DNA from 4 places in the Paenibacillus septentrionalis genome. Region 4 is predicted to be linked to each of the others. Evidence: riboswitches for the same ligand, from Rfam matches in the RefSeq annotation. Region 4 holds a riboswitch; each other region holds the start of a gene.
The links. Region 4 has a riboswitch for cyclic di-AMP ahead of ACFP56_RS12140 (potassium channel family protein). Riboswitches for the same ligand answer to the same signal wherever they lie in the genome.
Positions count from the first base shown of each region.

Region 1: another riboswitch for cyclic di-AMP. It lies ahead of ACFP56_RS17385 (hypothetical protein); the one in region 4 lies ahead of ACFP56_RS12140 (potassium channel family protein).
Region 2: another riboswitch for cyclic di-AMP. It lies ahead of ACFP56_RS03645 (hypothetical protein); the one in region 4 lies ahead of ACFP56_RS12140 (potassium channel family protein).
Region 3: another riboswitch for cyclic di-AMP. It lies ahead of ACFP56_RS20250 (C40 family peptidase); the one in region 4 lies ahead of ACFP56_RS12140 (potassium channel family protein).

Region 1 covers NZ_JBHSTE010000006.1:71,425-78,930, forward strand. The annotation lists gene ACFP56_RS17370 (Acg family FMN-binding oxidoreductase) at 1-142, opposite strand, end outside; gene ACFP56_RS17375 (TetR/AcrR family transcriptional regulator) at 170-751, opposite strand; gene mgtE (magnesium transporter) at 931-2,289, opposite strand; gene ACFP56_RS17385 (hypothetical protein) at 2,476-2,901, opposite strand; cyclic di-AMP (ydaO/yuaA leader) riboswitch at 3,014-3,168, opposite strand; gene ACFP56_RS17390 (hypothetical protein) at 3,262-3,498, opposite strand; gene ACFP56_RS17395 (Na+/H+ antiporter subunit A) at 3,789-6,665, shown strand; gene ACFP56_RS17400 (Na(+)/H(+) antiporter subunit C) at 6,667-7,008, shown strand; gene ACFP56_RS17405 (Na+/H+ antiporter subunit D) at 7,001-7,506, shown strand, end outside.
Region 2 covers NZ_JBHSTE010000001.1:782,929-790,434, forward strand. The annotation lists gene ACFP56_RS03625 (phosphate/phosphite/phosphonate ABC transporter substrate-binding protein) at 110-1,213, opposite strand; gene ACFP56_RS03630 (bifunctional metallophosphatase/5'-nucleotidase) at 1,403-3,004, shown strand; gene ACFP56_RS03635 (ferredoxin) at 3,319-3,555, shown strand; gene ACFP56_RS03640 (aldolase catalytic domain-containing protein) at 3,613-4,572, opposite strand; cyclic di-AMP (ydaO/yuaA leader) riboswitch at 4,740-4,886, shown strand; gene ACFP56_RS03645 (hypothetical protein) at 4,890-5,324, shown strand; gene ACFP56_RS03650 (branched-chain amino acid aminotransferase) at 5,402-6,469, opposite strand; gene ACFP56_RS03655 (LysR family transcriptional regulator) at 6,602-7,506, shown strand, end outside.
Region 3 covers NZ_JBHSTE010000008.1:145,069-152,574, reverse strand. The annotation lists gene ACFP56_RS20270 (flagellar motor protein MotB) at 1-477, opposite strand, end outside; gene motA (flagellar motor stator protein MotA) at 461-1,261, opposite strand; gene ACFP56_RS20260 (hypothetical protein) at 1,499-1,792, shown strand; gene ACFP56_RS20255 (MFS transporter) at 1,855-3,051, shown strand; gene ACFP56_RS20250 (C40 family peptidase) at 3,271-3,753, opposite strand; cyclic di-AMP (ydaO/yuaA leader) riboswitch at 3,761-3,916, opposite strand; gene ACFP56_RS20245 (glutamine--tRNA ligase/YqeY domain fusion protein) at 4,153-5,826, shown strand; gene hisC (histidinol-phosphate transaminase) at 5,848-6,906, shown strand; gene ACFP56_RS20235 (RrF2 family transcriptional regulator) at 7,082-7,498, shown strand.
Region 4 covers NZ_JBHSTE010000004.1:69,254-76,759, forward strand. The annotation lists gene ACFP56_RS12130 (iron ABC transporter ATP-binding protein) at 1-496, shown strand, start outside; gene ACFP56_RS12135 (siderophore ABC transporter substrate-binding protein) at 744-1,790, shown strand; gene ACFP56_RS12140 (potassium channel family protein) at 1,889-2,566, opposite strand; cyclic di-AMP (ydaO/yuaA leader) riboswitch at 2,664-2,809, opposite strand; gene ACFP56_RS12145 (antibiotic biosynthesis monooxygenase family protein) at 2,989-3,315, opposite strand; gene ACFP56_RS12150 (MerR family transcriptional regulator) at 3,543-4,298, shown strand; gene ACFP56_RS12155 (ABC transporter ATP-binding protein) at 4,282-5,997, shown strand; gene ACFP56_RS12160 (CPBP family intramembrane glutamic endopeptidase) at 6,052-6,789, shown strand; gene ACFP56_RS12165 (ring-cleaving dioxygenase) at 6,983-7,506, shown strand, end outside.

The DNA of each region.
Region 1 (7,506 bases), on a different contig from region 4:
AGGCAGGTCCTTTACTTGTTGAAAACACCCCTTGATCAACGGCGCGATACAAACCTCCTCCAGACAGCAATAGCAATGCTGCTCCGGATACTTTTAAGAAGCTTCTTCTTGATAATTTTGTTTGCGGTTCAGTAGGTTTCACAAGCTTTCCCCCCAATATAGTAGTCATCTATTTCTTTAAGTAAGGGGTTAAAATCGCCCATATGAGGCTAACGCCCTTCTGCAATCCCGCTTCGTCAATCGGCTGCCCGTTCATCTCAAGAAAGGATAACCAATTGTTCGCAATGATCCAGCAAGATAGGAGCAGCTTCTGCAGTTGCTCTGAATCGGCTTGAATATGCAGGACACCACATTCGATAAACCGCTGAATGAAGGCTTGCTGCTCTACAAGTCGAGTTTCCATCATCGCATTATGTTGTTGTCTTAAGCTTTCATCTGCTTGAAATAAAGACAATGCCTCGCGATAGAAGAAGCGATATCGCCATAAGATTTCGAAGTTCTGGATTAATTTTTGCTCCAAATGCTTTTGTTCTAGCTGCATTTGTTCCTCGATGTACCAGACCTCATTCCACTCCTCATACATAATAGTTAGAATGGATTTAATGATCTCAGACTTGTTTTTGAAATGATAATAGAGATTGCCAGGACTAATAGAAGCTGCTGTTGCGATGTGATTCGTCGATACCTTGCCAACCCCTTGTTCATTAAATAATTGAACTGCGGTTTGAATAATACGTTGCTTTGTGTTCAAATTCCATCACCTTTATTAGAGTAATTACTCTAAATATAATGAACATTATCATATCTGTCAAATTTTCATCATCCACTTGTTCGATTAACCGCAGCTAATCTATGTCCACAAACAAAAAAAGGGTTGTCCAGAGATCAGCTTTCACTGAGCTTCCGAACAACACCTTATCAACAGCCTGTTTACATTAAGCGGGTAATAAAAATCGTTGCAATACCAAAGTAAATGAACAAGGATAAAATATCATTTAACGTTGTAATAAGTGGACCAGAGGCAACTGCCGGATCTACTTTGAATTTATGCAATAGCAGAGGGATGATCGTTCCCGCTAACGTTCCAATAATTAACGTAATGACGAGTGTGCTACCTACAACAAGCCCCAAGATCGCATCGCCTTGCCAGATAAATGCGATTATCGAGATCAATAACCCACAAATAACTCCGATCATTATCCCGACTGACAGCTCTCTAAATATAAGCTTCGCGACAATTTTTTTATTAATGTCTTTTGTAATAAGTCCTCTAACAACGACTGCCAATGATTGTGTACCTGTATTCCCGGTCATACCGGCAATCATAGGCATGAAAAAGGCTAACGCGACGACTTTTTCCAGCGTCTCCTCAAATATGCTAACAATAGTACCAGAAACAATGCCAATAAATAACAGCAATATAAGCCATGGTAATCTTCGAAAAGCTGCAATCGGTGCTTTAGTGTCAAAGTCGATGTTTTTACCAGAGGCGGATAGCTTTTCAATATCCTCAGCCGCTTCTTTCATTACGACATCAATCATATCATCGACGGTGACAATCCCGACCAGCACGTTGTTGTGATCAACAACGGGAACAGCTAGAAAGTCATATCTTTCAATCATCCGCGCTGCTTGCTCCTGATCGGTATCTACGGTTACGGAGATGACACGTTCATACATGATGTTCTTAATTTGCTCATCTGCTTCTGCAAGTATCAAGTCTCGGTATGAAACGACGCCGATCAGTTTTTTTTCATCATCAATGACGTACAAATAGTTGATTGTCTCGGCAATTTCGGCATACTCTTTTAATTTATCAACAACATCTCGAACCGAATAATGATAAGGGATCCAGACAAAACGGTCGGTCATTAGCCTGCCGGCTGTTTCAGGCGGGTAGTTCATCAGATTTTGGATAACCTGAGATTCTTCTGCCTTCATACTTGCCAGAAAGCTTTCTTTGTTCTCTGGCGATAATTCCTCTAGCAGGTTCGCCAAGTCATCATTATCCATCTCATCCATGACGTCCAAAGCCTTTTCGACACCTAGCTTATTAAGAAATTTTTGCTGCTGTTCCTTGTCAAGCTCCTGAAGAATATCGGCTAGTTGAGAGGTATTGAGGAAGGATAAAAAGCGATTTTGATGCTTGGCAGGCAATACTTCATAAATTTGAGCGATATCATATGGCTGCAATTCATCCAAAAGAACGTGAAACTCATTCATTTTCGCTTCTTTTAGATACTTAATCACTTGGAGTGTGATTTCATTTTGATTCCAGTTATTGATCATGTTTTCACCTTTACTTTATAGGATGACCTACCCACTGAAATGAAGACAAATATAGTCCAAGAAATGTGTGAAATGGACGTATTCCTTATCATTCATAAATCACGAAATAATATGCATGATCTATCAAACAAGAACAGTCCATTTCAATATTTCTATTTTATGATCGTTGCGTTGGTGAATGGTCGATTAGGCATGAACTTCGTCGTTCAGGCGTTGAACTGCTACGACATGCACGTCTACCTCGGTAAGCAGACTTAACAGGTCATTTACGAAACAACCGTGCATAATTTCCTGCCAGCGCGTTTGTCCTGGCTGCCCAATGATTAACTGCGTAATATGGTATCGCGAAGCTGTTTCAGCTATCACTTCATTGATTTTTTTATTGTCGAAGGATTCAACGATCAGGGTTGCTCCCCATTCTTCACATTTGCGCTGCCAAAATTCAGTGTCCTTTTTCTGCTCTTGAGTTGGTGTCTCTGTTTGTCCAGATGTAATGTTTAACACATATAGGGGACAGTGAAGCATTTGAGACAATTCACCTCCACGGCGAATTAATTGCTCTCCATTTGCCATATTACGCACACATACTAAGATTTTTTCATCGTTTGTCATTGCCAAACTCCTTTTGTTGAATAGAATTGTCTCCACAATTAAAAAAAGCCTGGAGCAGAGATTATCCGCAACCAAGCTTTGGTTATTTTCAAAATTAACCAAACATGCATGAAGGCTCTCTCTCATGACGCTGACGAGGTTAGCTGTCGGATTCGGGTCTGAGAGTACCCGTTTTCTCTGGCTAAGAGAAAATTCACCCCTGAAGCATAATATGCTTCTATGGTTCCCCCGCTCCTCCTTGATAAGAGGATTAAGCAGTTTAATATGAATTTGTCGATATCCATACTAAAATACTTTTCTCAAAATGTAAATAGACCTCTACAAAAAAGACCAGCAAGATATACGGTTTATAGAAGAAACTTACTGCAAATGATCTGGCGTTTCCAGGTCCTTTTGTAAATTAGGCAAAATACGCACATACTGCCGCGGGAAAAACGGTGTGGAAGTAGAGTGCGCCTTCAACTGATCAGTGCTGCTCCAATTCCCGAGAAATCGTTGCGTTTTGTTATATTGTTGACTATAAAAGCTAAAAGCAGCACATATAAGTATTGTTGCGAGGAATACGAGTGAACAAATTCCGATTTGACGAATAGGCAAAGAAATGTCCTCCGTTTTTAATAACAGTCTCACCTCATCTATTTAAGGATATACATGTGGATGAACGATATCGATTTGCATTTACAATTAACCGAGAATAAGGTATATTTATTTAAGTTCGTACCGTGACAGCTATACTTGAGCAAAAAATCAAACTAAATATGGAAATATCGGAGGAGCCTGCCATTTTGCAGGCTTTTTTTGCGTTTTTTTAGGCTTCCATATATTAGTGATTTGAGTGCAAGAAATTGGGAATGATGAAAAGTAAATAAAGAGAAGGAGGAACTTTTTTGTCTTTGCTTCATGTGGCTGTTTTTATACCTTTTATATTTTCTGCTGGCTTGTTAGCCAGTCGCAAGCTATTGGAACAATTGCATAGGGGATGGTTGACTCTACCTGTTCCACTCATGCTTTTTGTTTTCTTTTTGTGGCATATGCCGCAGATTCAAGAAGCACCTATCATCCATTCAATGTCGTGGCTTCCGTCACTTGGCATTAATATGACCTTGTATTTAGATGGATTATCCATGCTGTTTTCGCTATTAATTAGTGGTATTGGTTTACTTGTTGTGCTTTATTCTATCTTTTATTTGGAGGAAGAAAAAGCAGCACAGCGGCGTTTTTACGCTTACCTGTTAATGTTTATGGGGGCAATGCTGGGCGTTGTTCTTTCTGATAATTTGTTCGTGCTGTATGGCTTCTGGGAGCTTACGAGTATCGCATCCTTCCTTCTAATTGCGTTCTGGTTTCAACGGGACCGTTCGCAATATGGAGCATTAAAATCAATGCTTATTACGGTGTTTGGCGGATTGGCGATGTTCGCGGGCTTTATATTGCTATATGTGATGACTGACACCTTCAGTGTTCGTGAAATCATTGCTCAAGTAGATGTGATTAAGGATCATTCCCTCATGGTACCAGCTCTTATCCTTGTTCTGCTTGGAGCATTTACGAAATCAGCCCAATTCCCTTTCCATATATGGCTGCCGGATGCGATGGAGGCTCCAACACCTGTCAGCTCTTATTTGCACTCGGCTACGATGGTTAAAGCAGGACTTTATCTTGTTGCCCGCTTAAGCCCGGTATTTGCTATGCGGTCTGAGTGGTTCTGGATTGTATCAATTGGCGGACTTGTAACGCTATTGTATGGCTCGCTGAAAGCGGTAAGGCAGACGGATCTAAAGGCGCTGCTCGCTTATTCCACGATCAGTCAGCTCGGTCTTATTATGTGTTTGCTAGGTCTAGGCTCTGCAGCAGGCTTGCAAACAGAGACTGCAGTATCGTTGTTCTTTGCTCAGGCTACGGCAGCAGCATTGTTTCATCTAGTTAACCATGCCGTGTTTAAAGGTGCGTTGTTTATGGTTGTCGGTATTGTAGATCATGAAACGGGAACACGTGATTTGCGAAAACTTGGCGGACTAATAAGCTTCATGCCTGTTACGTTTTCAATTGCGGTGATCGGTGCGTTTTCAATGGCTGGCCTGCCACCATTTGGCGGGTTTTTAAGTAAGGAAATGTTCTTCACGTCGGTATTGAATATTAGAGAAATGAACATGTGGAGTTTCGAAAGCTGGGGCGTCCTGATCTCTGTCGTTGCATGGATCGCAAGTGTATTCACCTTTATGTACAGCATGGTTCTTCTTGTTCGCACATTTGGTGGAAAGCATCAGCCTGAGCTTTTACCGAAGAAACCGCATGAAGCGCCTGTTGGCTTGCTAATATCGCCAACGATTTTGGCGGGGCTTGCACTTGCGATTGGTTTATTCCCTGCACTTCCAGCTGCATGGCTGGTTGAGCCTGCGATGAATGCCATACATCCGAGTGTACTGGCAGCAGGCGAACAGTTTGATATCTACATTCGCATGTGGCATGGATGGACGACGGAGCTATTCATGACAATAGCGCTCATTGTACTGGGAACAATACTGGTCTACGTCTATAAAATGCGTGGCTGGAAACTTCCTGGCTCTGGTGAGAAGGCTCGTTTTACCCTGAACCGTTTATATGATAAAACACTTCAAGGAAGCGAATATGCATCTGAGAAATTGACTTCGTTATATATGACGGGATCGATTCGTCGTTACTTGATTTATATCTTTCTGTTTTTCGTAATAGCGCTAGGCACGACGATGCTGCGTCTACCAGTGTTTAATCTGGATTTTAGCGCAAATGCGCCAGTGACTGGCTATGAGATCGCAGCGGTTATTGTACTTGCACTTGCTGCGCTTGCTGTACCATTTTCACAAAATCGAATGGCATCGATCTTGTTAACAGGTGCTGTCGGATACATGGTGACACTGCTGTTTGTTTTGTTACGTGCGCCAGACTTAGCGCTTACTCAGTTAATTGTTGAAACGGTTTCGGTTGTGCTGTTCTTATTGTGCTTCAAGCATCTGCCTAAGCTAAAGAAAGAAGCTGTGAAAATACCATTCAAGCTAACCAATGCAATAATTGCCGCTGCTGTTGGGGTAGTCGTTACATTTATTGCGCTTGGGGTTGGCAGCAACAAGGAATTCACACCGATCTCTACCTTCTTCATGGAAGAAAGCTATAATCTGGCTGGCGGTAAAAATATGGTTAACGTCATCCTTGTTGATTTCCGTGGCTTCGATACGATGCTGGAAGTAATCGTTCTTGGTATTGCTTCTCTAGGAATCTATGCGATGGCGACGCTTCGACTTGGCGATCAAGCCAAACAACCATTAAGTGGAAACCATCTGTCCAATCTGGCACTCCGGCGTGAGCCAAAAACGAACGATGTTATATTAATGACCACAGCTCGCGTTGTGATTTTCATCATCGTTCTGTTTTCCATTAATCTATTTTTTGCTGGACATAATGCGCCTGGCGGCGGCTTTATTGGCGGCTTGCTTACAGCGGCAGCTATCATATTGTTCGTGATTTCCTTTGGCATGGATGCAGTAGGTCGTGTACTGCCGTTTAATTATCGCATAATGACTGGAATCGGATTGCTCATTGCTGTGCTTACAGGAGTAGGCGCCTTTCTATTCAACGCTCCGTTCTTAAGTCATTCGTTTGACTACTTTACCTTGCCGATTTTAGGGGAAACCGAGCTGGCCACAGCGGTTATCTTTGATCTTGGTGTTTATCTAGCTGTTATTGGTGTTACGTTAACGATTATTTTGACTGTAGGGAGGGAGCGTTAAGATGGAACTCGTTATGGCGATTACAACAGGCTTGCTCTTTGCTGTTGCGGTTTACCTCATATTGTCCCGTAGTGTGCTTCGCATCATACTAGGGACCTCCCTTCTGACACATGGTGTTCATTTGCTATTGTTGAGCATGGCAGGATTGAAAACAGGTGTTGCTCCATTGATTGGAAAGGGAACGGAAAGCTATACAGATCCACTGCCACAGGCATTGATCTTAACTTCGATTGTTATCAATTTTGGAGTGACGGCTTTCTTTCTAGTATTAGCGTATCGTGCTAACCAGACGCTGGGAACGGACGACTTGGAAAAGCTGAGAGGGGGAGACATGGATGAATAACTTGATTGTAGCTCCTTTGCTGATTCCATTATTGACAGCGATCATGCTTATCTTCTTCCGCAATCAGCTAGGTTTTCAACGTTGGGTTAGTGGCATAAGCGCATTGCTTAATATACTCATTGCCGTTATTCTTGTTGGTCAGATTCACAGCGAGGGCATACAAACATTGTATATGGGAGGATGGCTCCCGCCTTACGGTATTGTGTTCGTGGCAGATATGCTTGCAGGATTGCTTATTCTAACCGCGTCTATCGTAGGGGCTGCGTGTCTGTTCTATTCATTCAGCAGCATTGGAGAAGAACGCGAGCGGATGTATGTTTACCCTTTGGTTCACTTCTTGCTGGCTGGTGTATACGGCTCGTTTCTAACAGGAGATTTGTTCAATCTGTTTGTATGCTTTGAGGTTATGCTGATTGCATCCTATGCGCTTATCGTGCTTGGCGGCAGCAAGCGCCAGCTCGGTGAGTCTATCAAATATATGCTGGTTAATATCCTGTC
Region 2 (7,506 bases), on a different contig from region 4:
TTGGAACCTTCATTCCTTTAGCTATATAGTTTGAGTAATAAAATGAGAACATCATGAAATGATGATGTTCTCATTAATGATTCATGCTTGATATGTTAGCGAACGCTAATTATTTCATGCTACGGATAAACTCTTGGGCTTTACGCTCATTATCGTAGTCAGAGGATTGTGCGATTTGGTAGCCTTCATGAGAATAAATTGCAATAACTTTTTTGCCTTCTTCTGTTTGAGCAATCGCGATGAATGCCTCTTGAATAGCTTTTTTCAGCTCATCATCCATAATTGGAGAGTTTTTGCTTACACTTACCGTATCGTTGTAAATTGGAGCCGTTACACCAATAACATTCGTTTCATCCCAGATCGAAGCTGTGCGACCAAATTCAGTTGTCCACTTTTCTTCGTTATCACGACGAGCATCTGCAAAGGCAACAATAATATCAGACATTCCTGTTGCTAGACGACCGAATGATGTACCGTATGAATCAGCTGGAGTAACTTGAGCTAGATCCGTAATTTTTTTTCCGTAGTTTTCTTGCAGCCATAACGTAGGATAGATATATCCAGCAGAAGAAGAAGTCGACATCACGGACCAGTTTGCACTATTCAGGTCTTCCCACGTCAGCTCTTCGCCATTGTTTACTTTCGCAGCCAGCTCTTGACCTTTCTCAGAAGGACCAGCTATGAAGATCGAACGGTAATACGTAGCCTGCTGATCGTCTAGGCCAACTGTTGGCTTATTTTCGTTCCACTCTTTCGGGTCAACAGAGTCGTTGGACAATGCTTTACGTGTAGAAGTTAGAATGACCTCTGCACCATCGTCATACAACACGTATGTTCCACCAGGAATCAACCCGATATCTGTCGTGCCCGCACTAAGAGCCTCACCTACTGCTTCATACGTTGTCCCAACATCAATTTGCACATTGCCAACTTCATAGCCTTGCTCTCCAAGCTGTTCGATTAATAGATTTTTCAGTGGCTCTGTCGTCGTAATAATTTCATCCGGATCCTTAGAAGGTACAAAGCTCACTTTTAAAGTATCGATCACTTTCTTCGTCTCTTCTGGTGTACTTTCTGGTGATGTAGATGGCTGTTGAGTAGCTGCATTATTCGTAGTGTTCGTATTTTGATTTTGCGTGTTGTTTGCGCCACAGCCTGCTAGTAAGCCTACTGTAAGCACCGATGCCAATAATAGTGTAAATCTCTTTTTCATTAAAAACCCCTCCACCTATTCATATCTTCTATGTTATGTTTTCTTGCACTCTAGCAGTGTAAGGGTCATTAATTAACTATATATCAAAATAAAGTTAATATATTGTAAATTAGATATTATTTTGGTAGTTTCGCTATCCGAATATGATAGAATGTGGGTGTTAAAAAATATAACTGAGGAAGATGCTCGATGCAGAATGATACCTGCGAGATTGTTATTTTAGAAACAAGTGATCTGCACGGCTTTATGTTGACTCGAAGCTATGCAGACCATCGTGAGGTCAGCTATGGGTTGGCGCGAATTGCCAATCTTATAAGAGAAATAAGGCAAACTCAGCCCAATACGCTTCTTATCGATAATGGCGATTGCTTGCAAGGGACACCACTTACCTACTATCATGCCAAAATAAGCTCTCAGTTAGAGAACCCTGTCATTGCCTGTATGAATGAACTGAATTATGATGCTGCCGTACCTGGCAACCACGAGTTCAACTATGGGCTTTCCTATTTGCAGCAGGCAGCCAAAGCCTCCTCATTCCCTTGGCTGAGTGCCAATATAATAGATTATGCAACAGAGGAGCCTTTGTTTGATAAGCCCTATATCGTGCGAATTTTAGATAATGGTGTGCGCATCGGTATTTTAGGCTTAACTACCTCCCATATTCCAAATTGGGAGCAGCCGGATCATATTGCAGGATTGCGTTTCGATAATCCTATCCAAGCCGCAAAGCGGTGGGTTAAGCATATGAAGCAAGTGGAGCAAGTTGATATTGTGATTGTTGCCTACCACGGAGGCTTTGAGCGCGATATTGAAACGGGTAAGCCTACGGAAGCTTTGACGGGAGAAAACGTTGGATATGCCCTGTGTGAACAGGTGCAAGGAATCGATGTATTGCTTACTGGTCATCAGCATCGGGCCATCTGTGGCGCAAAAATCAACGGAGTATGTATTGTTCAGCCTGCTAGTGAAGGCAGGTATTTGGGAAAGGTTACGCTGCAGCTTGAAAAAAATGAGGCTGGCTGGCTATTAACAGAGCGTCAGTCTGAGCTGATTGAAGCCGCACATTTCGATCCAGATGAACGTTTTGAACAGCTTGTAGCCCCTGTTGAAGCCTTAACCCAAGCATGGCTCGATCAACCGATTGGCTTCGTAGAAGGCGATATGCGTATAACAACGCCTGAACAGGTACGATTACGTGAGCATCCATTCATAGAATTCATCAATCGTCTACAGATGGATATCTCTGGCGCTTCTATTTCCTGTACAGCTTTATTTGATAACGAATCTCAAGGCTTTGACACGCAAATCACGATGCGTGATATCGTTTCAAATTACAAATATCCAAACACTTTAAAGGTGCTGCGAATTTCAGGAGCTGATATTCGATCCGCTTTGGAGAAATCCGCACAATATTTTGATATTAACGAAACAGGTAATATAATCGTTCATGATGCCTACCTTCAACCAAAGCCACAGCATTACAATTACGATATGTGGGAAGGTATATCCTACACGTTGGATATCTCGAAACCTATTGGGCAACGCGTTATTACACTTAAGCAGAACGATCAACCATTAGTAAAGGAGCAGCTGTATGAAGTGGTCATGAACAACTACCGCGCTAGCGGCGGCGGCGAATTCGACATGTTTCAAGGCAAGCCTGTTGTCAAGGATATTGCCATTGATATGGTAGAGCTTATAGCTGACTATATACGAGAAAGACGTCATATACGAGCCTCTGTCAATCATAACTGGCATATCGTTAATAGCAATCAGACCGGAATTATATAGACGGGAGCTGCTAGCCAATGAGCGATCTTCACATCTGACTAATCAATTGCTTAGCATACGTACGTTGAACAACAAGTTGCCGCACAGCCAGTTCCCGAAACTAACCGTCCCATAATAACCGGGGGCTTTTATTGGACCTTTGTACCTTCGTCTTTTTCTGGTCAAGGCCTTTTTCTAGTTGTAATTACCTAGATCATGCCATATAATTTGGAGAAATGAGGAAGGAATTGTTCGATTTTGCAAATGAATCCCTCTTCTAATTTTGAGATAGTAGAAAAAGGGTTAGTGTCCATTTTAGGGGGAGGCAATATCATATGAGTAAATATACATGGATTGATAGAGATATTTGCATCGCATGCGCTGGCTGTTATGCCGCAGCACCTGCTATATACGGTGCAGATGATAATGGTTACGCTGAAGTGATCTTCAATGGGGATTCAAACCGTGGGATTATGGAAATTCCAAGCTATCTTTATGAAGATTTGCAAGATGCCTATGATGGCTGTCCTACTCTTGCAGTTAAGGTTGCAAATCATCCCTTTAATAAATAGCCCCTCAAAATGAGGGGCTTTTACTTGTAAGCATGTAGTTCTGCTTATACGTTTACGTTATTTGCTGGCCATTTCAGGCGTTGTCAGCTGGTCGTAAAAATCAACAAATTGATCCTTCTGATCGGAGCTGCGCAAAGCCATCGCTGAGCGTGGATGCTCATCCAGAATGCCAGTAATCATGTATGGAATGATATAACCCCACTCCACTTTATCACGCAATGGAATCATATGTTTTTCAATCATATCAAGTACAGGGCGTACGTTGTATTTCGTGTTTTGCAGCTCTGTTACAAGCAGCTCCGTATTGCAGTTGCCCGCAGCACGTCCCATGCCGTAAACAGAGGAATCAAGCAATTCTACGCCTTTTCCAGCAGCTAGCAATGTATTGGCGAACGCGAGCTGTAGATTGTTATGGGCATGTACACCTAAACGCTTATTCGGCAAATGCTCCTGGAACTTATCAACAAGATAGCTCATATCCGTTGGCTTCAAGCTGCCGTAGGAATCTACGATATATACAAAATCAACAACGCTCTCATTAATCAGGTTAAACGCCTCAACTAGCTGGTTTTCCAGCACGTTGGAAAGCGCCATAATGTTGATCGTTGTTTCATAGCCGCGATCATGGAAAATTTGCACCAACTCAAGCGCTTTGTCTACATCTTGAATGTAGCAAGCTACACGAATTAGGTCAATCATGCTTTCGCTACGTGGTAAAATATCATTTTCATCTACGCGACCAATATCTACAAGCGCTGACAGCTTCGTTTGTCCTTTGTTAGGAATGACTTTACGTAGAAAATCATCATCTAGAAAACGCCACGGACCTGCAGAATCTGCTCCCTTCAGAAGCTTAGGAGAATTTTTATAGCCAATTTCCATATAGTCCACGCCAGCTTCATTCAAGCTATTATACAAATGTTGAACGAATTCAACGCTGAAATCCCAATTATTAACAAGACCACCATCACGAATCGTACAATCAACAATCTTACAATGTGTCGTTTTGGACTGCATATCTGTTACTCCTTTTACTCTGAACGTCAGTTCTGTTTTCTATCATCATACTTGAAATTGAAAAATAACGCAAAATAAAAATAATTGTGCACATGATTGCACCTGATATGTATATCTTATTAGAGAAACGGTTTCATTTACAAACTGGATCAAAACCTTTAAAATAAAGGTATATTTCGCTTAATTTTTCGATTGAAAAAGCGGGGGAACCAAACGTCTTAAGGGGTGAATCCAGATGCCGCTCGGCAGAAGGTAGGGCCTACTCTCTAGCCCGAACCCGACAGCTAACCTCGTCAGCGTGAAAGGAGAGATGTGCAATGTCTATTTGTCCATCGAATGATTTTCAAAATGTGCATTCTGAAGCGGATATGCTTCAGATCCAACGTATCGAAGTATTTGTAATCCCGGCACTTGCAGTAGATGCGAATGGCTATCGCGTATGCTTGCGAATATCAAGCAATCGCGGTTATGGCTGGAGTGAGATCTTTATCGACGATTCTGATATCTCCTTTGATCTCCAGGATTGGGAGCATCAACTTACCCCTTTTATTGGTCCTACCACAATCTCAACTCTAACCGAGCATATTTCTATTACGCTGCAGCAATCTGTTACCTATGACCAAAGAGCAATCTATTTGTTTACCAATGCTTTGCATCAGCTGAACTTTTTGCCTGATGGTCATCAACAAGCGGAGGCCGATGAAGAATTAATACTTCGAAGACGTGCCATATCCTATTTATCTTTGTACTAAAAAAACGAAAACCCCTTACAAAAAGCTGCCGTGTGTCGTTCACGAAGCCTGTAAGGGGTTTTTATTAGATTGCTATACTAGTCTAAAGATACGAGCCAGCCGAATGGGTCTTCGACCGTTCCTTTTTGAATGCCCGTAATTGTATCGTAAATTTTCGACGACAGCTCGCCTGTCTTACCCTCATTAATGACATACTTCTCATCGTTGTAGCTAAGCTCGCCAATTGGAGAAATAACAGCCGCTGTACCTGTACCGAATGCTTCCTCTAGCTGACCATTACGATGGGCTTCAATTAATTCATCGATTGAAATTCGACGCTCCTCCACCGGCACATCCCAATGCTTAAGAAGCGTAATTACAGAGTTACGTGTAATCCCATTGAGAATGCTTCCGTTAAGCTGCGGTGTAACAACCACGCCGTTAATTTTGAAAAATACATTCATGCTTCCAACTTCTTCAATGTACTTGCGATGAACACCATCCAGCCATAGCACCTGCGAGTAGCCACGATCCTTTGCTTCCTCTTGCGCATTTAGTCCAGCAGCATAATTGCCAGCTGTTTTAGCCTCTCCTACACCGCCTGCTACTGCACGAACAAAGTGCGACTCAACATGGATTTTAACCGGGTTAACACCTTCAGCGTAGTAAGCACCTACAGGTGACATAATAATCATAAACAAGTAGTTTAACGATGGGTTAACGCCGAGTGCTGGTTCAGTCGCAATAATAAATGGGCGAATATATAGGCTTGTGCCTTCAGCAGATGGAACCCATTCACGATCCACATCCAGAAGTTTGATTAAGCCTTCATAAGCAAGCTCTTCATCCAAGTGAGGAATGCTAAGACGAGCATTTGATTTGTTTAGACGCTCAAAGTTTTTCTTCGGACGGAAAAGCTTAATGCCATCTTCTGTACGGTATGCCTTCATGCCTTCAAACACAGTCTGTCCATAATGGAATACTTTTGCGGCAGGGTCCAGTGAAATATTTTGATAAGGTACAACACGTCCTGAATGCCAGCCCTTGCCTTCTGTATATTCAAGAATAAACATATGATCGGTGTAATATTGTCCAAAGCCAAGCTTGTTTTCATCAGGCTTTTGCTTCAATTGAGCCGAACGCTCGATTGTAATTTCCAGTGCCATAATCAAGTACTCTCCTCTTAACGATTGATATTGTTATTTGAATGATACCATGCTTTAACGTATATTTATAATATCTATTAGATTTTTTTGTTATACCTTTTAGGTATGGAAGTATTGAAGGGAAGCGTTAACATGGATATGCGTCAATTAAAGTACTTTTTAACGATTGCCCGTGAAGGTCAAATTACCCGTGCAGCGAAGCTATTGAATATGGAGCAGCCTCCTCTTAGCCGTCAACTCAAACAAATGGAAGACGAGCTTGGCGTCAAGCTATTCGATCGTCATGGAAAAGGACTTAAGCTAACTGATGCGGGAATGCATCTGAAGCACCGTGCAGAATCGTTATATTCGCAGTTTAACGAAACGATTGAAGAAATGAAAGAGCTTGAGCAGGGCGTGCGCGGCGTACTGTCTATCGGTGCTGTATTTTCCTGCAGCTCTTTATTGCCGCTGCCGATCGAACAATATCGGAAAAAATATCCTCAAGTTAGCTACAAAATATTAGAGGGCGACCATTATTATCTTGGTGAGCAGCTCGAAAAACATGCGATTGATCTGGTTTTTGCACGCTTGCCTTTTGAAGCGCTGATGGACCCTAAACATCTCGTTATTATGCCGCTGCCCTCTGATCCATTTGTCGTCATTGTACCGACAAGCTGGAAGCAGTTCGAGCTGAAGTCCAGCTTTCAGCTGGAGGAGCTAGCGGACTACCCGCTGCTTACATTAAAAACAGATCAAACGACACATATGCATGAGCAGCTGATTGAAGCGTGTCATCGTTATGGCGTAAAGCCTAATATTGTCTGTGAATGCTCGTCTGTCGCGATTACCATTGCGTTGATTGCTGATGGACTTGGCATTGCACTGCTTCCCCGCTCTGTCATGAGCTCCTTTATGGACCCGCGTGTCAAAATGATTCCTCTATCTCATGACGCGCTGCAGTCCGATATCGGGATTGTGTGGCTTAAGGACCATTATGTCCCCAAGCGCGCTCAGTTTTTTATTGAGACCGTCAAGGATGTCTATGCAATTGAGCG
Region 3 (7,506 bases), on a different contig from region 4:
AGCTTCAGCGGAATTGAACAATGCATTATCACGTATCGTAATTAGCAGCTGGGACATATTCAATGAGGTATCCAAGCTGGTTGTCAGCCCGTTCTCAGCGATATAGTCATCGATCTGCTGCTTAAGCTTGCTAAGCTCACTTTCGCTTTGCTCGAGCAGTTGATTAACCTCTTCTTGAGTAAGTGGCTCTTCATTGGTCTGCCCGTCATTTTCCGCATCTTCCATGCCGCCTGACTGAAATTCAACGTCTGGACCACGTTCCACGATTGCAGGCATATCCAGTACGCCTTGTCCGCTGCTGCTAAAAGCAACACTAAAGGCGCGAGATAGCTCCTGAAATTTTTTAACGTCTACTTGATTCATCGAATATAGAACGATAAACAGGGCAAGAAGCAAAGTCAGTACGTCCGCATAAGGGACGAGCCACGATTCATCAATATGCTCTTCATGATCCTCATGTCTACGCTTTTTGCTCAACGTCTCCTTCCTCCTTCGCTTTCATAGCTTGACGTTCCGTAGGTGTTAAGAATACGGATAGCTTTTGTTCAATCGCAATCGTAGACACGCCGGATTGAATAGACAATAAACCCTCCAGCATCATTAGACGAATTTGGATTTCAGCTTTAGATAGTCGCTTTAGCTTGTTCGCCATCGGATGCCATAGCACATAACCAGTGAAAATACCTAGCAGCGTCGCCATAAATGCCGCTGAAATCGCATGTGCGAGCGAGTCCATATCACTCATATCGGCAAGTGCCGCGATAAGTCCAATTACCGCTCCTAGAACCCCTAACGTTGGAGCGTATGTACCAGCTTGTGAAAAAATTAGAGCTCCCGCTTTATGGCGTTCCTCTGTCGCAGAAATATCCTCGAGCAGAACGTCGCGAACGAGATCCTGATCGTTGCCATCAATAATCATTCGCATGCCATTTTTCAGAAATGGATCATCAATATCGTCTACTTTTGCTTCTAGCGCAAGCAGACCTTCACGGCGGGTAATACCTGCCCATTCAACAAATTGTTTAATTAGATCCTCACGTTTCGGTAGAGGACGCTCAGTGAATAATAGTTTGAATAGTGTACCAGTTCTTTTGAGCTCTTCCAAAGGAAAAGCGATAGTTACTGCAGCGATTGTGCCGACAATGATAATCATAAATGCTGCCGGATTAAGGAAGGCGCTCAAGCTGGCACCCTTAAATACCATACCAAGGACGATGGCTATTACCCCTAAAATTAGACCAATAATTGTTGAATTCTTCATCATACACCTCAATTAATCCATTTTCGACATAGAACTACTTATTCTATTATCGTCAAATAGGCTTCTCGACATTAGAGCAAATTTACAATGATCTAATAGAAGAAATAGAAATGTTAAATTGTTAAGATGGCAAAAACAAATAGCATGATATGAATATGAGCGATCACCTCACGACTTTTTTTGTGGATTGTGTCATAATAGAAAGGAATGCTAATGAACAAACAGGAGGGTAAGACAATGGGTGTGCGCCATGCGCGTGAATATAGTGACATTTTGCAGGAGCTGACAGAAGCAGTCGGCTTGATTGAGGATTGCTATCTGTTCTTTGAGATGGAAGAATCTGAATGGAAGGCGCTTCAGCCTGATGAGCAGTATGAGGTTTTGGAAGCGTTGGCAGATGATGTGTTTTATGGCTTGGGCGAGCATCAAGAGATTACGGTAGGCAATGGACAAGTCACCTATCGACCTCAATTGCATCGCATTGATGTATTTGCTGGCGATACCGAGCATCGCAGCATTTCACTAATATAATGATAAACCCTGCGTCTGTCTAATTAGGCGCAGGGTATGTGAACGCATAAAGGAGTTTAGACGTGAAAAAAATATTGTGGCTGGGCTGCCTATCTTACCTTGTTATCGGTATTGCTCACATTATTGGAGGTTCAATTCTCGAACAGCTAATTTCGCATTATGAGCTCTCCTATTCAGATGGCGGACAGTGGATTATGAATCAGTTTCTTGGCTTTCTTGTCGGCGTGTTACTAGGTCCTTCATTATCAACACGGCTAGGCAAAAGGGTCACGATCGTTATTGCATTTGGTGCGCTGACGTTAGCAGAGGCTGTTTACAGCATGTTGCCTCCATGGGAGCTTATGCTTATAGTCGCGCCACTTGCTGGTTTTGGTTTTGGTATGATCGAATCGGTAATTGGAGCACTTATTATTGATTTATTCAAAGGTCAAACCGCTACAGCAATGAGTCGAATCGAAACCTTTTTTGGTCTCGGCGCTTTATTTATTCCGTTAACAGCGGCTATCCTTATTCGATATCAGCTCTGGGAATTGTCTTTCCCAATTCTAACGGCCATAAGCGGCTTAACACTGCTGCTGTGGCTAAGCTTGTCATTTGGCAAAGAGATCGATGAGGGTATCTCGCAGCCCTCCAAGCAGGAACGACAGGAGAAGCCGATCAAGCCAAAATATCAAAAAAGGGCATTGCCGTTTCTTGGATTATCAATGATCTTTTTCTTTCTCTATGTCGGCGTAGAGATGAGCGTGTCCAACTACCTTCCTTCGATCATGATTGAGCGAAGCGGGTTGTCTGAATCGAGTGCAGCTAGTATGCTCAGCTTGTTCTGGGCATGTATGGTGTTGGGGCGACTATTCTGTGGCATCCTGGCCGACCGCTATGGCTACGTGAAATACTTGGTTGTCTCGATGATTGTCGCAGTGCTTGCCTTTATCGGCATGGTACTGAGCACGCAGTCAACGATGCAATTTGTGATGATCGCGGTAGGTGGACTTGGGTTTTCTGGTGTATTTGGTATCGTGCTTGTATATGTAAATGCGTGCCTGCAGGGAATGACAGATCGAACAACAAGCCTGCTCGTTGCTTGCGGAGGTATTGGCGGCGCGTTGTTCCCAAAACTTACAGGCTGGGCGATGGATCATTATAATGCTGCAACAACGATTACGATAGTTGCAGTACTAGTAGGTATTATGCTGACCTTTATGATTGTAATGATGCTTGTTGGTCGTAATCGCAATTTGCAAGAGCAACTGCCAGCATAATTATTTAACAAGGAAAATATAACGATGCTGCAACAAAGGGGTGCTGTTCTTCGTCTATGTAGTTAGAAGAGCAGCACTCCTTTAGATTTAATGTTGCATGCTTGTATAGATGTATGTACAGGCAGTCATATTATCCGGCAACAATTCATAGGATAGTAAAAGAAAAAAAGAGGCACAATCCCTTCTAGTAGAAGAAGATCATACCTCTTTATATATTGCTTATTTGCTTGCTTCAACATACTTTTCATACTTTTCTTCAGAAATTACACGTCGAGCTGTTACATAACGCGGCTTGTAATAAGAAGAATTTAAGGAATCAATGGTTACACCTTTGCTTGAAGATGAATGGGCAAATTTGTTGTCGCCAACATAGATGCCAACGTGTGTGATTCCACCATTGTTGGAGCCGCTTGTATCAAAAAATACAAGATCGCCAACCTTTAGATCCGTTTTAGCTACTTTTGATCCTTCAAGTGCTTGATCAGCTGAACGGCGAGGAAGCTCGATATCCATCTTATCAAATATGTAACGAACAAAACCGGAACAATCAAATCCACTAGTAGAATTACCACCGTATTTGTACTTTGTTCCTTTTACATCTTCAATATTAGTTAGCATTGAAGATGAGCTAGCAGATACGCTTCCTGCTGAGAATGTTAGCAATAGAATGACTGCTAAAAACATCATGCTAAGCTTTTTCACAATTTAAGTCTCCTTCCAGATGTGCCGACGAGGTTAGCTGACGGGTTCGGTTGAAGGTTCCCTATGAAACTACCAGTATGAAGGCTCATACCGCAGCTCAATTCACCCCAATTGGATCCCCCGTTTCTCATGAAAACTCATAAGAATTTGGCGTTAGGCTTACTTGTTACAAGCTATATAATAAACTGAAAATTCGATTCTGTGTAAAATGTGAGAAGATTTTAATTGTTTTCTTTTTTCTCTCATAATTACTAGGATCTTTTTTGCGTAAAAAAATATTGGAAAAAACGTTAAAATGATGGAAGAATCGACGGATTCGCACGGCAAAATGGGTGTATTTTCATGAAAATTTGTGTATCATAAGAGGATAAATATTCGCTGTGTGAAAGGTTGGTCAAGATGGAAAACACTACTGAAACGAAATCGGCTGCTTCTAATTTCATAAAAAATATAGTGATAGACGATTTACAGGAAGGACGTGTGCAGGAGATTGTGACACGCTTTCCACCTGAGCCGAACGGCTATCTTCATATTGGTCATGCCAAATCCATCTGTCTTAACTTTGAGCTAGCAGATGAATTTAAAGGGAAAACGAATTTGCGTTTTGATGATACGAATCCAGTTAAAGAGGATACGGAATATGTAGAGTCGATCATGGAAGATGTAAAATGGCTCGGCTTTGAGTGGGATAATCTGTTCTACGCTTCGGACTATTTTGAGGAAATGTTTAACCGCGCTGTATTGCTTATTAAAAAAGGTAAAGCGTATGTATGCGATCTTACTGCTGAAGAAATGCGTGCAACACGCGGCACGCTGACAGAGCCTGGTCAGAACAGCCCTTATCGTGACCGTTCGGTCGAGGAGAATCTTGATTTGTTCACGCGTATGCGTGCTGGAGAGTTTAAGGGTGGCGAGCGTGTGCTTCGTGCGAAAATCGACATGTCCTCCTCCAACATTACGATGCGAGATCCTGTGCTGTATCGAATTACCCATGCCCACCATCATCGTACAGGAGACGCTTGGTGCATTTATCCGATGTATGATTTTGCACATCCAATCAGTGATGCAATCGAAGGAATCACGCATTCGATCTGTACGCTAGAATTTGAAGATCATCGTCCTTTATATGATTGGGTAATTGCAGAATGTGAGATGGAGGCTACGCCGCATCAATACGAATTTGCTCGTCTAAATATCACCAATACAATTATGAGCAAGCGTTACTTGAAATCACTTGTTGATGAAGGTGTTGTGGAGAGCTGGGACGATCCGCGTATGCCGACGATTAGCGGAATGCGTCGTAAAGGATACACGCCTGAAGCTATTCGCAGCTTCTGCCGTGAAATCGGCGTTGCTAAGGCAAACAGCTTGGTAGAGGAAAGCTACTTGGAATACTTTATTCGAGAGGATCTAAAGCTGAAGGCGCCGCGTACGATGGCTGTGCTTGATCCGATTAAAGTTGTGATCACGAACTATCCGGAAGGACAAGTAGAGTGGCTGGATGCAGAGATCAATGCCGAGAATCCGGAAATGGGCGTCCGTCAAATTCCATTTTCACGCGAAATCTATATTGAGCGTGAGGACTTTATGGAAAACCCGCCGAGCAAGTACTTCCGTTTGTTCCCTGGCAATGAGGTTCGCTTGAAGCATGCTTACTTCATCGTGTGCAATGAGGTTATTAAAAATGAACTGGGTGAAGTGGTAGAGCTTCGCTGCACCTATGATCCTGAAACAAAATCAGGAAGTGGATTCACAGGCAGAAAAGTAAAAGGAACGATTCATTGGGTAGAAGCTTCTATGGCAGTACCTGCCAAGCTGCGCCTGTTCGAGCCGCTAATTGAGGATTCGCCTGAGCTGAAGGATAAGCCATTCCTTGAGCGCATCAATCCTAATTCGATGCGTGTCGTGAACGGCTTTATTGAGCCCAATATGAAGGATGCCGCTGCAGGAGACAAGTTCCAGTTCTTCCGTCATGGCTACTTCAATGTGGATAAAGTAAAAAGCGACGATGGTCAGCTCGTCTTCAATCGAATTGTTTCATTAAAGAGCTCGTTCGATCCGAAGAAAGCGTAAGATAAAGGGAGTGGAACTCGCGTGAGTAAATACTGGAGTCCTCTGACTGCTTCTCTAGAGCCATATGTGCCAGGAGAACAGCCTAAGGATAAAACATATATTAAGCTAAATACGAATGAGAACCCGTATCCGCCGTCGCCTAACGCAATTGCGGCGATGAAGGCAGTCATTAATGAGGATTTGCGCTTGTACCCAGATCCAAATAGCGAGATGCTCATTCAGGCGCTAGCGAAACAGAATGGTTTATCACCGAAGCAGATTTTTGTTGGAAATGGATCTGATGAAATACTGGCATTTGCATTCGCTTCGTTTTTTGATCCAAGCAAGCCAGTGCTGTTTCCTGACATTACGTACAGCTTTTATAAGGTGTACGCGAAATTTTACGGCATTACCCCTAAGCTGATTCCGCTGGATGAGCAGTTCCTTCTCGATGTGAATCAGTTCAAGGGAGAGCATGGCGGCATCATTATTCCAAATCCTAACGCGCCAACCGCCATTCCAATGCCGCTAGCAGATGTAAAGGTGCTGCTGGACAACAACCCTGATCAAGTCGTCATTATTGATGAGGCGTATGTTGATTTTGGAGCGGAATCAGCGATTGCGCTAGTGAGCTCGTATCCGAATTTGCTTGTGATTCAAACCCTGTCCAAGTCCAGATCACTGGCAGGACTGCGTGTTGGCTATGCCTTCGGCTCAGAGGAGCTGATTGAGGGGCTCAACCGTACGAAGAACTCATTTAACTCCTATACCATTGATCGTGTAGCATTAGCTGGTGCAGTCGCTGCAATTGAGGATCAGGCATATTTTCAAGCAACAACGGAAAAAGTAGTTGCTACACGCGAACGTGTTGTAAGCAAATTACAGACACTGGGCTTTATCATAACGCCTTCCAAGGCAAACTTTGTTTTTATTTCTCATCCTACAATTGCGGCTAAGCAGTTGTTTGAACAGCTTCGCGAGCAGGGTGTGCTTGTACGTTATTTTGCTTCACCGCGTATTGATCGGTTTTTGCGCGTCAGTATCGGAACCGATGAGGAGATGAAGGTGTTCCTTGAGGTAATCGAGAGATTAATTGGATAAACAGGTTGATGAACGATCCCTTGTTTTTGTAATGAAGGCGAGGGATCGTTTTTTTCATAGCTGAATGCATAATTCGGGTTCAGTCGTTAAACCTTAATAGGCAAGAGTGGGACGATATTGACAACTAGAACTGTAACGTTTATTATTACAGTATAAAGCAGGGAGGCCCACTGAAGTGAATAGTGAATTTACAATTGCAGTGCATAGTTTAGTTTATTTGGCGAACTTACCGGATAAGATGGCCAGTAGCGAAATGATTGCTGAAAACGTAGGCACTCACTCGGCACGAATTCGTAAAGTGATGAGTGGTATGCGGCGCAGTGGCTTCGTGAATACTAGAGAGGGCTCTGGCGGAGGCTATCGCTTGACAATCGATCCAGATACGGTTACGCTGGCGGACATCTATCGTGTGATGGCTCAAGGCTCATTGATACCGAGCTGGTGCTCAGGAAATCCCGAAGCAGATTGTATGGTTGGCTCCAATATGAATGCTGTTATGTATGGCATTTTCTGTACTGCTGAAAAAAAGCTGGAAGAGCATTTCAGTCATATTACCATTAGTGATGTGCTGAAGGAAATTCGGCAATGCTAGACACCTTA
Region 4 (7,506 bases):
AGTACGCGAGCTGGTGGCGTTTGGGCGCTATCCGTATTCAAAAGGTCGTCTAACGCCGGAGGATGAGCAGTTTGTCGATCAAGCAATTGAGTATATGAATCTGGCGGATATGCAGGATAAGTTTTTGGATGAGCTGTCTGGCGGTCAGAAGCAGCGCGCGTTTATTGCGATGGTCATCGCACAGGATACAGAATATATTTTGCTGGATGAGCCGCTTAACAATTTGGATATGAAGCATTCGGTGCAAATTATGAAAATATTGCGCAGACTAGTTGATGAGCTGGGCAAAACGGTTATTATCGTGCTGCATGACATTAACTTTGCTTCCGTATATTCCGATCGCATTGTTGCGCTGAAGGATGGCAAGCTGGTGAAAAACGGTCCTACCCATGAAATTATTAATTCGGACGCCTTGCGCGATATCTACGATATGGAAATCCCGATTCAAGAACAGAATGGCTGCCGAATTTGCGTATATTTTAATTCTCATACGTAAGATAACTGTCTGGAGTGATCCAGGCAGTTTTTTTGTAAAGTTCTGGTGCAGCCGCAATGGTTTGGAATGCAGGACGCTCGTCATTCCGTTATCCACTACCGTGTATACATGTGCGACAAAGTGATTAATTTTGCAAAATAGTATTGACGTTATCGCAAATTACATCTATAATGAGAATCGTTGTCAGTGATAATGATTATCATTGTATAGAATTGTAATATAACATAGAAATAAGGGGAGAGCGTACATGAAAAAGATGTGGAAGGTAGCAGGTGCAGTTTTAGCCATTTCTCTAGCACTGGTTGGTTGCGGTACAGAGAAGGAAGAAGCAGTAAATCAAACGACCGCTGGAAATACAGCAGCACAGGGCAATGATACAGAGGAACCAGCTGTTGCGGCACAAGGCTCTGCAGTTTACCCGTTAACCATTTCCTCTACTGTAGCTTCAGCTGAAACAGAAGATAAAGGCACAATTGCGTTTGAAGATGTTACATTTGAAACGATGCCAGAAAAAATCGTAGTATTCGATTATGGCTTCCTTGATACATTGGATGCGCTAGGCGTTGAAGGAATTATTGGGGTAGCCAAGGATTCAACGCTTCCAGCTCATCTTTCTAAATATTCTGCTGACGAATATGTAAGCATCGGAAACTTGAAGACGCCTTTGCTTGAAGATATTGCAGAAATCAAACCAGACGTTATTTTCATCTCTGGTCGTCAATCTACGTTCTATGAAGAGTTCCAAGAAATTGCGCCTGTCGTATTCGTAGGTGCAACACAAGACGATTACTGGAATACATTCCTGTCATCTGTGGATGTAGCAGCGAAAATGTTCGGCAAAGAAGCTGAAGCTGAAGAGTATTTGGCTCAATTCGATTCCAAATTGGAAGAAATCAAAGCACTGGCAGGCAATTTTGAAAATACATTAGTAACGATGTACAACGAGGGCAAGCTGTCTGGCTTCGCTACCAATTCTCGTTTCGGCTATATGTATGACATTTACGGCTTCAAGCCAGTAACGGAAGATATTCAATCTTCTTCTCACGGCTCTAACTTTGGCTTTGAAGCAATTCTTGAATTCAACCCAGAAGTGCTGTTCGTCATTGACCGCACAGCTGCTACTGGTGGAGAGTCCAATATCCAAGCAGATATGGAAAATGATATTATTAAGAAAACGACTGCATACCAAAACAACCGCATCGTATACCTGGATGGTCCGCTATGGTACCTAAGCGGTGGCGGCTTGCAATCTGAGCTTGCTAAAATTGATGAAATTTTGGCTGAATTGAAATAAATAATTGCATGTATGTAAAGTAAAGCCGTCAGGCACTGATTGCAGCTCCAACCTTCATTGGATGGAGTGAAGACCAGAGCCTGACGGCTTTTATTCTTCTACTTGAGCATTTCTTTAGTTCGAACGTATCTTTTCTCCAAATGCGCAATACCTTTGTTGCTGCCAATAATGACAAGAATATCTCCATGAGATATCTGATCATCAGCAGTCGGCGATATATTCATTTGGTTATCCTTTGTTCGGATCGCAATAATATTGCAGCCATAGCTGGCGCGCATTTTAAGCTGTTTTAATGATTTACCACACATGGAGGGCGGCGCATAGATCTCGACCAGACTATACTCAGGCGCTACCTCCAAAAATTCAATCAAATGCTGTGACGTAATCTGATGCGCAACCCTCACTCCAGTATCGCGCTCAGGATGAATAATGTGATCGACGCCGAGTTTCTCAAGCACCTTGTGGTGCAGGTCACTAACAGCCTTTGCAGTGATCGTTTTTACGCCTAAATTTTTTAATTGAATGGTTGCTAAAATATTTGCCTGCAGATCATCTCCAATAGCAACAATCGCATGATCCATATTATGGACACCTAGCTCAAGCAGTGTTTTCTCGTCTGTAGCTTCAGCACGGTATACATCGGTAGCAAAGGAAGCACATTCCTGCACTTTTTTAGGATCCTTATCTATAGCTAGAACCTCATATCCCATCGATAGTAAGGTTTTCGTTACACTTAATCCAAAACGGCCCAATCCAACTACGATAAATTGCTTCACAGTATCCTCTCCTACACAGTGATCGTTCGATATAAAAACGCAAAAAACCACAGGGGACTCCCCTGTGGTCATAGATTGCTTATGAGCACAAGCTTCAACACCCTCTCAATACGCTTACGAGGTTAGCTGACGGATTCGGACGATTGAGAGTTGCCCTACCTTAAGCCATACCGTGACTAAAGGATTCACCCCGAAAATTGGTTCCCCCGGTTCCCCTAACAGGAAGTTCAGCGATCAGATTATAGTTTGCATCGTATATGGATGAATCATACTCCCATTCATAGTTGAAGTAAAGCTCGCAGGAATACGATTAAGCTTGATTTTGAGAGGTTAGCAATCAGCTTAACACGATAATCAGTTCATTCCAGTGTCTAGCTTGCGCTTGCTATCGTTTTTGCAAGCAAGCTATTACAGGTCTTGTCTTAGTCGACAACAATGTATCCGCCGTGCTCCATGCTAACGATATATTCTGGCTGTGGTGGTTTTCCATCCTTCAGCTTTGCACGATGCCCTGCAATATGCTCGGGGCTTTTCTCCCACGCCTTCCAGGCCTCTTCTGACTCCCAACGGACCATCATAATGACTTCTTCATCGCCGCGGCGTGTCTTTTTGACTAGCAGCTCACGACCGAGAAATCCTTCACGCTGTTCAATAAGCGACGGACCATCCTCTGGCTTTTTCTTAAATCGCTTTAAAATTTTATCTGAATTTCCTTCGGTTACGACCCATTTTCGCATTTGTACAAACATATAATTGCCTCCTTATCGGATAGAGTATTTTCTTACTCAATATTTTTCAGTAAATAATAATGAGAATCAATCCCAATACAACCAGTATACCTTAAATTTGACCGTAACGTAATAGCGGATATGGCGTAGACCATGATTATTGTTCTAAAAGGAAAAGGTTACAAATATTAGCTTGATTCTAACGTTACGTCAGCATTTATAATAAAGCCAACAGGGAGGGATATGAGATGTATACCATTGGACAGTTCTCGAAGAAGACCGGGGTCACGATACGCGCCTTGCGATATTACGATGAAAAAAATTTACTTAAGCCGGCTTATATCTCGCCAGCAGGCAGGCGGTATTACGAGGATCAGGACCTTGTAACCCTTCAAAGAATATTAATCTTTAAGTATCTCGGATATGCACTGGAGGATATTCAAGGCATGCTGATGAGCAGTACGCACAATCTTCATGATTCATTGCTGCAGCAGAAGCAGGAAATGCTCATTAAAAAAGCGCAGCTTGAAAAAACGATCGAGACACTCGATCATGCTATTGCGCTTTCTGAAAAGCAAGAACAGGTTCATACTGACATTTTTCTTGCATTGATACATGATTTGATTCGTGGTGATGAACAGAAGTCATATTTGAAGACGTTTTTACCAGAGGATTTGGTTGAGGACTTGTATGATTTTTCGAATGAAGAGCTGATCTTATTAAACAAGCATTTCATGGCGGTTGGTTTGAAAATCAAGGAGGCTTATCGCTTGCAGCTGACAGAGGAGGAGGTACTGCCGCTTCTTGAGGAGCTATTCGCTGTTATACCTCAGCATATTATGGATCGTATCGTTGAGGTTTCCTTACAGATTGATGAACAGAAGCTGCAACTTGATTCAGCACTTTTTAATATGCCGTTTACGAAGGAAGAGGAAAAGTGGCTGGAGCCAATGATAGAAAAACTTAGCCTGTGGGGAGAGATGTCTAATGAATCATCAACTTAAAAAACTACTAGCATTGATAAAGGATACGAAGCCCCCAAAGTGGATGATGGTAGTAGCTGTTCTGCTCGGTATTGTTGAAACAACAATGGGCCTAGCTGTACCCCTATTAACGATGGAGGTCATCAACTCCTTTCAGGATCAAGGCATGTCGTGGTCAGCGCTGCTGCTGGTAGGATTGGCTTTGCTTGTGCAAACCGCGATATCAGGTATTGCCTTCTATCTTATGTCCGCGATTGGTGGGAAAATTGTCGCTGGTATACGGGAGCGTGTATGGAGTCATGTGCTGCGATTACGGGTTGCTTATTTTGACAAGCATGAGTCTGGGGAGACGATGAGCCGCATTACGCAGGATACGAATGTCATTAAGGAGCTGATTACGCAGCATTTTATTTCATTCTTCACGGGGCTGCTGACGGTTGTAGGCTCTGTTGCGATTCTACTGTGGATTGACTGGAAAATGACGTTGTTGATGCTAATCGCTGTGCCGCTGTCGATTGCGGTATTGCTGCCGCTTGGCAGTCGCATGAATCAAATTTCCCTCGCTCATCAAGATGCGCTCGCTCACTTTAACGGCCATCTGGGACGCGTACTGACGAATATTCGACTAGTGAAGGCATATCAGGCTGAAAAGGTTGAAGACGAGCGCGGACAATCGCAAATTAGAAGTCTGTATCGCATAGGTCTTAAAGAAGCAAAAATCTTATCGATCCTGTCTCCAGTAATGACGCTGGTCATAATGATTGTGCTTATTGCGATTTTCGGCTATGGCGGAGCTCAGGTTGCCTCAGGAGCGATTACAGCAGGCGCACTAGTCGCGATTATGTTTTATTTGGTGCAAATTGTTGTGCCGTTTACGCAGATGGCTACTTTTTTCACATCCGTTCAAAAAGCGCTTGGGGCAACCGAACGCTTGCATGAGATGCTTGAGCAGCCAGTAGAAGGCGGAGGAGAGACTGTGCTGAAAGCAAAACAGTCGGAGCTCGTATTCGATCAAGTGGACTTCCGTTACGAGGAAAAGCAAATTTTCAATAAACTGTCCTTGGCAATTCCACATGGAAAAACAACTGCACTTGTTGGAACTAGTGGGGGCGGCAAAACAACGATTTTCTCTTTAATTGAAAGGTTCTATGACAATCACGGCGGTACAATTCGTTACGGGGATCAACCAATCGAGCAGATTAAGCTTCACGAATGGCGCAGCTTGTTTGGTTATGTATCGCAGGAGAGTCCACTTACGAGCGGGACGATTCGAGATAATGTAGCTTATGGCGATGTAGCGGCAAGTGAGCAAGATATCATAGAAGCGCTGAAGAAGGCAAATGCTTGGGAATTCATCAGCCGCTTGGAGCATGGCATCGATACGCAAGTAGGCGAGGCGGGCATTAAGCTATCAGGTGGACAGCGTCAACGAATTGCGATTGCGCGAGCCTTGCTTCGAGATCCGAAAATTTTACTGCTGGATGAAGCGACGTCGAATCTGGACAATGAATCGGAGGCGTATGTACAAGAAGCATTGAAGGAAGCAATGAAGGGAAGAACGACGATCATTATTGCACACCGTTTATCGACGGTGACCCATGCCGACCAGCTTATTGTGCTGGAGAATGGCGTCATAACCGGCAGAGGCACGCATCAAGAGCTGATGCATGGACATGACTACTATCAAAAGCTTGTGAAACGATCAGCCGAAGCGATCTAACAAATTAATAATTAGACGACGTCGCTGTTTTGTAAACGAGATGGGGGTGAAAAAGTGGAAATTGCATTTTGGCTAGTCATCATATTTATCGTGTTGTATGAACCTATTGTTGGTTATTTTGATTTTCAAAAATTCAAGATAGATGTTAAAACGAAAGATAAAGCAAGGATCAACTATTATATCCATTCAATGATAGGTCTATGGATCCCCACCATTTTTATACTGCTCTTAGTTGCATTTACAGACCTAACGTTCACGAATATTGGATTAACAATGCCAATGATTAACACTGAAGAACTTGGTCCAATCATTACCTACGCTACATTTGGTGTTGCTTTATTATATTTACTCGGTATCTTATACTATTTAATTGGTTATCATTATAGCAGTAAGATTAGAAACAAATTTTTGCAAGCAAAAGAAAAAGAATGGGATAAAGTAGAATTTTCAGAAATACTTCCAGCAACAAAAAAAGAGAAAACCTTGTGGAGCTACGTTTCAATTACCGCAGGGGTAACTGAGGAAATTATATATAGAGGATTTTTAATTTTCGCTTTAGGGTTCTTATTTCCTAATTTTCCAATTTGGATAAATATTATGTTAGCCTCATTATTGTTTGGTCTCGCTCACACTTATCAAGGCTTTTTAACGGGAGTAGTAAGAACAACAATTTTTGGAATGTTATTTTCTATCCTTTATATTGGCTTAGGGTCAATTTTACCGCTTATTGTTTTTCATTTCTTAATAGATTATTTTGCGAAATTAGGAGAAAAAGAATTGAAAAATCAATAACAGTTGACATATTCATACGTATTTATGAAAACAGCCAAGAGGCTCACTTTGCCTCTTGGTTGACTTTCAAAAGCATCGTATGCTACAATTATCTTAAATTAAAGATTTTTGTATTTCACTTATTACAGAAGCTGCAACTATTTTTTTAGAGATATATCTTAAATTTAAGACATTTAACATTGGAGGGTTTACGATGAATCAGTTAAGAGGTATTCACCACGTTACTGCAATCACGAGCAGTGCAGAGAAAAACTATCAATTTTTTACGTATGTGCTGGGCATGAGACTTGTGAAAAAAACAGTCAATCAGGATGATATTCAAACCTATCACTTATTTTTTGCCGATGATACAGGCGCACCAGGAACAGATATGACGTTTTTTGACTTCCCCGGCATTCGAAAAGGAACACATGGTACGAACGAAATATACAAAACCGCGTTTCGTGTTCCTTCAGACGCCGCACTGGCATATTGGGTGAAGCGTTTCGACAAATACGATGTAAAGCACACAGGCATTAAGGAGCTGTTCGGCAAAAAGACGATATCCTTTTCTGACTTTGACGACCAGCAATATATGCTGATTTCCGATGAGCTGAATGAGGGGGTTGCTTCAGGGACACCGTGGCAACAGGGACCTGCACCGCTTGATTACGCGATTACAGGGCTAGGGCCAATTCATATTCGTGTGGCGCAGATAGACTATATCAAGGAAGTGCT